Regions from separate parts of the Mesorhizobium sp. WSM4829 genome, predicted to be linked through region 2. Evidence: predicted binding sites of a transcription regulator. Region 2 holds the regulator's gene; each other region holds the start of a gene.

The links. Region 2 encodes LexA, which represses DNA repair genes until DNA is damaged. Its sites were predicted from a motif close to TGTTCNNNNTGTGTTCNG; they were not measured.
Region 1: the regulator LexA is predicted to act here: its motif matches at 1,845-1,862, upstream of uvrA (excinuclease ABC subunit UvrA).
Region 3: the regulator LexA is predicted to act here: its motif matches at 1,385-1,402, upstream of AC0L17_RS26815 (helicase-related protein).

Annotation. Positions count from the first base shown of each region.
Region 1 covers NZ_JBVVQJ010000020.1:54,191-57,468, reverse strand. The annotation lists gene uvrA (excinuclease ABC subunit UvrA) at 1-1,702, opposite strand, end outside; gene AC0L17_RS19650 (hypothetical protein) at 2,002-2,178, opposite strand; gene AC0L17_RS19645 (ATP-dependent Clp protease proteolytic subunit) at 2,993-3,278, opposite strand, start outside.
Region 2 covers NZ_JBVVQJ010000016.1:125,677-128,954, reverse strand. The annotation lists gene AC0L17_RS17455 (ComEC/Rec2 family competence protein) at 1-1,202, shown strand, start outside; gene lexA (transcriptional repressor LexA) at 1,196-1,948, opposite strand; gene AC0L17_RS17445 (molybdopterin molybdotransferase MoeA) at 2,053-3,258, opposite strand; gene moaC (cyclic pyranopterin monophosphate synthase MoaC) at 3,258-3,278, opposite strand, start outside.
Region 3 covers NZ_JBVVQJ010000035.1:52,515-55,792, reverse strand. The annotation lists gene AC0L17_RS26825 (FAD-dependent monooxygenase) at 1-221, opposite strand, end outside; gene AC0L17_RS26820 (TetR/AcrR family transcriptional regulator) at 304-888, shown strand; gene AC0L17_RS26815 (helicase-related protein) at 1,568-3,278, shown strand, end outside.

The DNA of each region.
Region 1 (3,278 bases), on a different contig from region 2:
GCTCGACGACGATCACCGTGTTGCCGATGTCGCGCAAATGCTTCAGCGTGTCGAGCAGGCGCGCATTGTCGCGCTGGTGCAGGCCGATCGACGGCTCGTCCAGCACATAGAGCACGCCGGTGAGGCCGGAGCCGATCTGCGAGGCCAGCCGTATGCGCTGGCTCTCGCCGCCCGACAGCGTGCCGGAATTGCGCGACAGCGTCAGGTAGTCGAGCCCGACATCGTTGAGGAAGCGCAGCCGCTCGCGGATTTCCTTGAGCACGCGCACCGCGATCTCGTTCTGCTTGTCGCTGAGTGCGGCGGGCAGCTCGGTGAACCATTGGTCGGCCTTGCGGATCGACAGCTCGGTGACCTCGCCGATGTGCTTGCCGGCAATCTTCACCGCCAGCGCTTCCGGCTTCAGCCGGTAGCCGCGGCAGGCCGGGCAAGGCGTGGCCGACATGAAGCGCTCGATCTCCTCGCGCATCCAGGCGGATTCGGTTTCCTTCCAGCGCCGCTCGAGATTGGGGATGACGCCTTCGAATGTCTTTGTCGTCTGGTAGGAGCGCAGGCCGTCATCATACTGGAAAGTGACTTCGCGCTCGCCGGTGCCGTGCAGGATGGCTTGCTTTGCCTCTGCGGTCAGGTCCCGGAACTTGTCGCCGAGCTTGAAGCCATAAGCCTTGCCCAGCGCCTCGAGCGTCTGCACGTAATAGGGCGAGGTCGATTTCGCCCATGGGCTGACGGCGCCGGCGCGCAGCGACAGATTGTCGTCGGGCACGATCAGGCTGGCGTCGATGGCGCGCTGGCTGCCGAGGCCGTCGCAGGTCGGGCAGGCGCCGAACGGGTTGTTGAAGGAAAACAGCCGCGGCTCGATTTCGGGAATGGTGAAGCCGGACACCGGGCAGGCGAATTTTTCGGAGAACAGGATGCGCTCATGCGTCTCGTTCTTCGACTTGTTGACCGAATCCTCGCCGGTCTGGCTGGCGTCGAGCGGCCGGTCGGCGAATTCGGCCACCGCCAGCCCGTCGGCGAGCTTCAGCGCGGTCTCGATGGAATCGGCAAGCCGCGTCGCCAGATCGCCGCGCACGACGATGCGGTCGACGACGACGTCGAGGTCATGCTTGTACTTCTTGTCCAGCGCCGGCACGTCGGCGATTTCGTAAAAGACACCGTCGACCTTGACGCGCTGAAAACCCTTCTTCTGCAGCTCCAGCAGTTCCTTGCGGTATTCGCCTTTGCGGCCTCGCACCATCGGCGCCAGGATGAACAGGCGCGTGCCCTCCTCGACCGCCAGCACGCGGTCGACCATCTGCGAAACCGTCTGGCTCTCGATCGGCAGGCCGGTGGCCGGCGAATAGGGGATGCCGACGCGCGCGAACAGCAGCCGCATGTAGTCGTAGATCTCGGTGACGGTGCCGACCGTCGAGCGCGGGTTCTTCGACGTGGTCTTCTGCTCGATGGAGATGGCCGGCGACAAGCCGTCGATCTGGTCGACATCAGGCTTCTGCATCATTTCGAGGAACTGTCGCGCATAGGCCGACAGGCTCTCGACGTAGCGGCGCTGGCCCTCGGCATAGATGGTGTCGAAGGCGAGCGACGACTTGCCGGACCCCGACAGCCCGGTCATGACGATCAGGCTGTCACGCGGCAGGTCGAGATCGACATTCTTCAGATTGTGTTCGCGCGCCCCGCGAATGGAAAGATATTTATGGTCGGCCATCGCCGGTCGCCGCCTCAGATCTGGAATCTCGTGGGATGGCGGGTTGTCCCGGCCATCTCCCATGTAGGTAATTTCGCTCACCATTTCGAGAGAACTCTCGACCAAAGCCTTTAACCGTCTTTCGCGCGGGCGAGCAAGCGGAAAGAACAAAGGCCGAACACGCTCCTGACAAATGCGCTCATCAAACCAGCTTCGCGCACCACCGCATTAAAGTTCCACGCGTTAGCAAACGTGCGAACCCCAAACGGGTGGACAGCTTGCGACCAATGCGGAACCCGGCGCACCTTTCGAGAACGAAGTCACACTGCAACAAAAGAAATCGTACCCAATAATACAATCGCTGCTGCCGCAGCGAACCAATACGACGAGCGCACAATGTTGCGATTGTTTTTCTTCCCGTCGCCTCTCACAAGCAAGACCAAGCCGACCGAGCAAAAGATAAATCCCACAAGGGCCGACAGAATAAAAAGATACATGCCGGTCTCCAACTCCAAGTCGCATTCTAGCGAATGGAGACTCCTGTCGATAGTCACCTCGGCGCAAGGCGCAGCGCTCTGATCCATGGCCGACGCCGCGCTGCTCAAAACGGATGCAAATTTCGGATTCGCCACACAAGCGATCACGTTTTTGGTAAATCGGCTATCCACCTGTTGACGTCTTAACCTCAAGGAGTCAGACTCCAGGCGTCACCGAAGCCGACTATCTTTCGATGGCCTCGCCGCCCTAAGGCGGCCTGCACGAGTTGCAGGCTTTTGCGATATGCGCTTCGGACGACACCAGTCGCAATGGACAGAAAAGGAGAGCAGAGGAATGACTCCACCGGACAGTCCCTTGAGGCTCCACGTGTCGCTGGAGCCGCGGCAGGCATAAGTGCCAGGGCCAGGCGTTTGCGCCGCCCGACAAACCGTGACCTGCCGATCCCATTAAAATCAGAGACTACTAGTCGGATCGTCGGCTGAACGCCGCGAAGCATCCGAGATCAAAGAGCCGGCAGTTCGCTCCCGGCCATTGGATTTCAGATCCAAGAAAGCCCCGACCGTTTTGCGGAAGCAGCGGCGGGGCTATTTGTTTCTATGGTGCAAGCACGCGGTCTTGCCTTCTCCCCTTGTGGGAGAAGGTGGATTGGCGCGTAGCGCCAAGACGGTTGAGGGGTGTTGGCCGGAGTGCTGTTGGTGCCAAGCTGGAGCACCCCTCATCCGACCGAGCTTCGCTCGGCCACCTTCTCCCACAAGGGGAGAAGGGGGAGCCAAGCTCGAATGTCGGGCGACTATCGCTCATGGCGTTCGGCTTTCAAGCCGCCTGTTTGCGCGTATCAAAAACATGATCGACAAGGCCCCATGTCCTTGCCTCCGCGGCGGTCATGAAATGGTCGCGGTCGAGCGTGCGTTCGACCTCTTCGAACGTGCGACCACAGTGGTGCGCGTAAAGCTCGGTCATGCGCCGCTTGGTCCTGAGGATGCCTTCGGCGTGGCGCTGGATGTCGGAGGCCTGGCCCTGGAAACCGCCTGACGGCTGGTGCAGCAGGATGCTGGTGTTGGGCAGCGCGATGCGTCGCCCCGGGGTGCCGGCCATCAGC
Region 2 (3,278 bases):
CACTCACCATGCGCAACCTGGCGATTTCGGCCATCGTCGTCATCGTCGTGTCGCCGCATGAGGTGGTCGGCGCAAGCTTCCAGATGTCCTTCGCCGCGACTGCGGCTCTCGTGGGCGCCTATGCCGGTTGGTCCGACTACCGTGCCGACAAGGCCAAGGCGCCGCGACAGCGACGGTCACCGGTCGCTTTCGTCACGCGCAAACTTGTCGCTGGGGCAGGCACCATCGCAATGACCTCCGTCATTGCCGGCAGCGCCACCGCGCTCTTCGCCATCTGGCACTTCCAGCGCGTCTCGCCGCTCAGCCTGTTCGCCAATCTGGCCGTCATGCCGATCGTCACGATCGTCATGTTCCTGGCCGTCCTCAGCGCCCTGGCAATGTCTTTCGGCCTCGACGGCCCCTTCCTCTACATGATGGGCAAGGGCCTGACGGCGATGATCGCAATTTCGGGATGGATCTCGGAGCGTTCGCCGGTCGATGCAGTCGGACTGATTTCGTTGCAATCGGTTCTGCTGGTGACGGTCGCCCTGGTCATCGCCACGATGGCGACGACATGGCTGCGGCTTGCCGCACTTCCCTTTGCGCTCGCCGGCCTGCTGACGATTTCCGAGACGCGCATCCCCGACGTGCTGATTTCGGAGGATGCGCATCTGGTGGCGCTGCCGATCGGCGGCGGCGAACTTGCCGTCAACCGGATGCGTTCGAACGAATTCACCACCGACAACTGGAAACATGCGCTGGTTTCAACGACGATCGTCGAGCCGGAGACATTCGAAAAAGGAGATGTGCGGTTCGACATCGCCGACCCGGCCGACCTGCCGCCGGGAGCACCTTTCACCTGCACTGCCGGCCTGTGCCTGGCCCGGCATCCGTCCGGCGCGCTCATTGCGCTCGCCGACGACCGGAAAACCGCGCGGCCGGCCTGTGCCTTTGCGGATTTGATCGTCATCGACGACGCCACAGCCTATTACAAACCCTGCCGCAACCCGCTGGTTCTCGTCGTCACCAAACGGCAGCTCGCCCGCATGGGCAGTGCCGCCGTCTTCTTCGATCCGCTATCGGCGAGGATGCGCGCAGAAATCCGTTTTGCCGTCAGACAGCCATACAGGCCCTGGCATGAGCAGCGGCGATTTTCGCGCGAGGCGAGGGGCCTGCCGCCATACCGCAGGGCCGAGAAACCCCAGAAGCCTGCCGCTCAGTAACGCCGGATCAGTCCGACGAGCTTGCCCTGCACCTTGACCCGGTCCGGCCCGAAGATGCGCGTCTCGTACGCCGGATTGGCGGCTTCCAGTGCGATCGAGGCACCTTTGCGGCGGAATCGTTTCAGCGTAGCTTCCTCCTCGTCGACCAGCGCGACAATGATCTCGCCAGGCTGGGCGGTGTCGGCGTTGCGGATGATGACCGTGTCGCCGTCGAAGATGCCGGCCTCGATCATCGAATCACCCTTGACCTCCAGCGCGTAGTGCGTGCCGCCGGTGATCATGTCCGGTGGCACCGAGATCGAATGCGTCTGGTGCTGGATGGCGTCGATCGGCACACCGGCAGCGATGCGGCCCATCACCGGTATGGAGACGGTGGCAACGACGTCGTCGTCATTGCCGGCAGCACGCATGCGCGAAGGCGCCGGCTTGATCTGGCGTCCGAGGCCGCCCTGTCCAAGCCCGCCCTGGCCAAGGCTGCCTTGAATGACGCTCGGCGAGAATTTGCGCGCCGCATTGAGGCCCGGCGCGATCGAATCGGGCAGGCGCAGCACCTCCAGCGCGCGGGCGCGGTTGGGCAGGCGGCGAATGAAACCGCGTTCCTCCAGCGCCGTGATCAGCCGGTGGATCCCTGATTTGGAGGCGAGGTCGAGCGCTTCCTTCATCTCGTCGAACGAGGGCGGAATGCCGCTTTCCTTCAGCCGTTCGTGAATGAACATCAGCAGTTCATGTTGTTTGCGTGTCAGCATCGCGACCCCCAACAGAATCAGAAAAACAAACCCAGAACAAACACTATCTGTTCCAGTTGTGTTCCGCAACCATTTAAAGTTTAATGAATGTGTTGACGTTTTGTTCAGCGTAGCATCAGCACGCTGCAGGCGGCGCCCGCTGCGGCTGCGGGAGCGAATGGCTCGCGCACGACCAGTCCGTTGGCGTCGGCCAGCATTCTGAGCATCGAGGAATCCTGGATACTGAACGGCGTTGCCTCAAGCGTGCCAGCTTCTTCCTTCACCACCGCGCGTACATAGTCCTGCCTGAGATCGTTGGCCGGCATGGCGGCGCCGAGCCGCGCCTGACGCATGTCCTGGCGGAAGGCGCGGCCGCCGAGCCGCGCCAGCAGCGGCTTCAGAAAGAGCTGCGTGCAGACCAGGCTGGCCACCGGATTGCCGGGCAGGCCGATGCAGCGGATGGCGCCCAGCCGCCCGAACATCAGTGGCTTGCCGGGCCGCATGGCGATTTTCCAGAAATCGAGCGCCATGCCTTCGCCGGTCAGCACGTCATGGACGAGGTCATGGTCCCCGACCGAGGCGCCGCCCAGCGTGACGATGACGTCCGCGCCTGCGTCGACGGCTTTTGTCACCAGCGCGGCGATCGCCTCCTTGCGGTCGGGGGCGATGCCGAGATCGAGTGCGCTGGCGCCGACCGAGCGGGCCGCGGCGGCGACGCCATAGGCATTGGAGGAGATGATCTGGTCGGGGCCAAGGTCGCTGCCCGGCGGCAGCAATTCGTCGCCGGTGGCGATGATGGCGACCAGCGGCCGTTTCACCACGCGGACCTGCTGGTGGTTGGCCGACGCCGCCAGCGACAATGCCGCCGGATCAAGCAGGCGGCCTTTCTCCAGCAGCGCGTCGCCCTTCGAGAAATCGAGCCCGAGGCGGCGGATGTTGCGGCCTTCAACCGTGGGCGCGGTCACTTCGACCATGCCGCCGCCGAGGTCGCGGGCATTCTCCTGGATGACGATGGTGTCGGCGCCTGCGGGAAGCGGCGCGCCGGTGAAGATGCGCACGGCCTGCGCCGGGCCGACTGTTCCGGTAAAGCCGCGACCGGCCGGCGCCATGCCGATCACCGAAAGTCTCGCGGGCACGGACGCGACATCGTCGGCCCGCACGGCGTAGCCGTCCATGGCCGACGCGTTGAATGGCGGCTGGGTGCGGAGCGCCATGAGCGGCTCCGCCAGCACGCGGTCGGCGGCATCCATCAGGGCGACGCTTTCAGCCTGCAAGGGCGCAGCATCCGCAAGCAGGTGCTCGAGCGCCTCGGCGACCGCAATCAGCGCCATTATTGGCCTGCCCTCTGGGC
Region 3 (3,278 bases), on a different contig from region 2:
TGCAGCTTCAGGGCAAGTTCGCTCAGCCGCTGCGTAACGCCGAGAGGCTCCAGCGTTTCCAGCGTCTGCGCGTGGATGACGCCAGCCCGCGAGGTCTGAAGGCCCTCCTCCAGCCTGTCGATCAGGACGTGATCGACACCGGCCTGGTGCAGCATGATGGACAGCGCCATGCCGGTCGGGCCGGCGCCAATGATCAGGACTTCGGTGGTTTCGGGCAGCATTTCTCTCTCCATTTGTCAACGATCGTTGACTTTCTAGGTCGAAGCCATTGCATTTGTCAACAACCGTTGGCATACGGATTTCATGACCGAGAATCAGCCGAAGAAACCCAGCAAGTCGGACCGCACGCGCGCCCAAATCCTCGAGGCCGCGCGGCTTCTGTTCGCCGAGCACGGCTATGAGGGCGCCTCCATCCGCGACGTCGCGGCGCATGCCTCGATCGATCCGGCCATGGTGATCCGCTATTTCCGCAGCAAGGACGAGCTGTTCGCCAGGGCGGCGGTCGTCGACCTGCAATTGCCGGCACTGCGGGTGATCGACCGAAACGCCATCGGCGAAACGCTGATCAGGCGTTTTCTTGAAGTCTGGGAGGGCCCGGCCAGCGGCCCTGGCATGGCAATTCTGCTGCGTTCGGCGACGTCGAACGAATTCGCCGCGGAAAAATTGCGCGACGTATTTGGCAACCAGGTCAGGCCGGTGATTGCGGCGGTCTCTGACCCCGCCGATGCGGGTCGACGGGCCGGGCTCGTTTCGAGCCAGTTGCTGGGTCTGGCGATGTGCCGATACCTGTTGCGGCTTCCGCCCGTCGTCGCCCTGTCGCACGACGAAATTATCCAGAACGTCGGCCCTACTTTGCAGCGCTATGCTGTGGGAGAGGATGCGCCTTGAATAAGCCGGGCTGGCAGTCTGGTCCTCGTGCAGCGACTGCGCCGACCGATGGACGTGACGCCGATTTGTGCCGAAGCGGCACGCAAAAATTAACGGCGCCCGTGCAGCCTGTGCAAAACCCTGTTAACGGCGTGTGGATAACAGGTGGAAAACCTGTTCACGACACAACATATTGGGGTGAACAAACCGGGAAACATGCGCCAGCGCCGATTCGTAGCCGTTTCGTTCCGGCTTTGAGCGCACCGTTAACGACAAAGGCTGAAAACATCCCCAAATCGTTAAGGCGCGTTAGGAAAGAATTAATAATTTCAGAATGTTGGATGACGCCCGCCGACCTGCGTCGATCGTTCAGCGGCAAAGGTTAACGGCGACGTCAGCCCTGCATGAAACGGGCCAGTTCGGCGATTCAGCATGTGGTGAGACTCGCCGGCGAAAAATCCAGATGTAGCCGTGAACAAAACCTGAATCTGCGCGAGTCAGCGATTCGTAGCCGATTCGTTCCAGACTCGTTCCAACTGTTAAATCGAAACGGCGAAACGGATTATCGAAGGCTTCGAGCTGCCATCGGAATATTCTGCTTTCGCTTCGCGCCCGAAATCCCTATGTGTCGGCTGTCACCCGCGCCACCACGGGGCGCGCTCCCGACAACGCGAGGCAGAGAGCCTTAATTTCCAGGTCGATGAACATCCAGCCGAAACACACTGAGCCACTGATCCTGTCAGGCCGCGACGTGACCGCTGTGCTCGGGCCAACCAACACCGGCAAGACCCATCTCGCCATCGAGCGCATGGTGGCGCATGAAAGCGGCATTATCGGCCTGCCGCTCAGGCTGCTCGCCCGCGAGGTCTATTCACGCGTCTGCGAGAAGGTCGGCGCTCACAAGGTGGCGCTCATCACCGGTGAGGAGAAGATCCAGCCCGACGGCGCCAGATATTCGGTCTGCACTGTGGAAGCCATGCCGCGCGAGACCGACACCGCCTTCGTTGCCGTCGACGAGGTCCAGCTGGCCGGCGATCTCGAGCGCGGCCACATCTTCACCGACCGCATTCTGCATCTGCGCGGTCGCCAGGAGACGCTGCTGCTCGGCGCAGCGACCATGCACGGCATCCTCCAGCGCCTGCTGAAGGGGGTGTCGGTGGTGACGCGGCCGCGGCTGTCGCATCTCGCCTATGCCGGCTCGAAGAAGCTCACCCGCCTGCCGCGACGTACGGCGATCGTCGCCTTCTCCGCCGACGAGGTCTATGCCATCGCCGAACTGATCCGCCGCCAGCAGGGCGGTGCAGCAGTCGTGCTCGGCGCGCTATCGCCGCGCACCCGCAACGCGCAGGTGGAGCTGTTCCAGTCGGGTGATGTCGATTATCTGATTGCCACCGATGCGATCGGCATGGGCCTCAACCTCGATCTCGATCATGTCGCCTTCGCCCAGAACCGCAAGTTCGACGGCTACCAGTATCGCAACCTGACAGCGGCCGAGCTCGGCCAGATCGCCGGCCGCGCCGGCCGGCACTTGCGCGACGGAACTTTTGGCGTCACCGGCCAGGTCGATCCACTGGACGAGGAACTGGTCAAGAAGATCGAAGCGCATGATTTCGACCCGGTGAAGGTGCTGCAATGGCGCACCGCGCGTTTCGATTTCGCCAATCTCGACGCGCTGAAGCGCTCGATCGAGACCAACGCGCCGGTTGAAGGCCTGACGCGCGCGCTGCCGGCGGTCGATGCGCAGGCGCTCGAGCATCTGTCCCGCGACGAGGACATCCGGGCGCTTGCCACCGACCCCAGGCGCGTGGCGCTGTTGTGGGAGGCCTGCGCCCTTCCCGATTACAGGAAGATCGCCCCGGCTCAGCATGCCGACCTGATCGCCTCGATCTACATGGACCTTGCCAGGCATGGCCATGTCGATGAGAATTACATGGCCGAGCAGGTGCGCCGCGCCGACACCACCGAGGGCGACATCGACACGCTGTCGCACCGGATCGCCCAGATCCGCACCTGGACTTTCGTTTCCAACCGGCCCGGCTGGCTGGCCGATCAGGCACACTGGCAGGAAAAGACGCGCGAAATCGAAGACAGATTGTCGGATGCGCTGCATGAGCGGTTGACGAAACGCTTCGTAGACCGCAGGACTTCCGTCCTCATGCGGCGCCTTAGAGAAAATACCATGCCTGAAGCCGAAATCAGTCCAACCGGAACCGTCCTCGTCGAAGGCCATCATGTCGGCGAGTTGCAGGGGTTCCGCTTCACCGCGGACCAAAGCGCCGGCGGCGAGGACGCCAAGGCGGTGCGCACAGCAGCCCAGAAGGCGCTTGCAGCCGAATTCGAGGCGCGGGCCGAACGCTTCGGCGCCTCGGCCAATGGCGACATCGCGCTCGGCTCCGATGGCACGCTGCGCT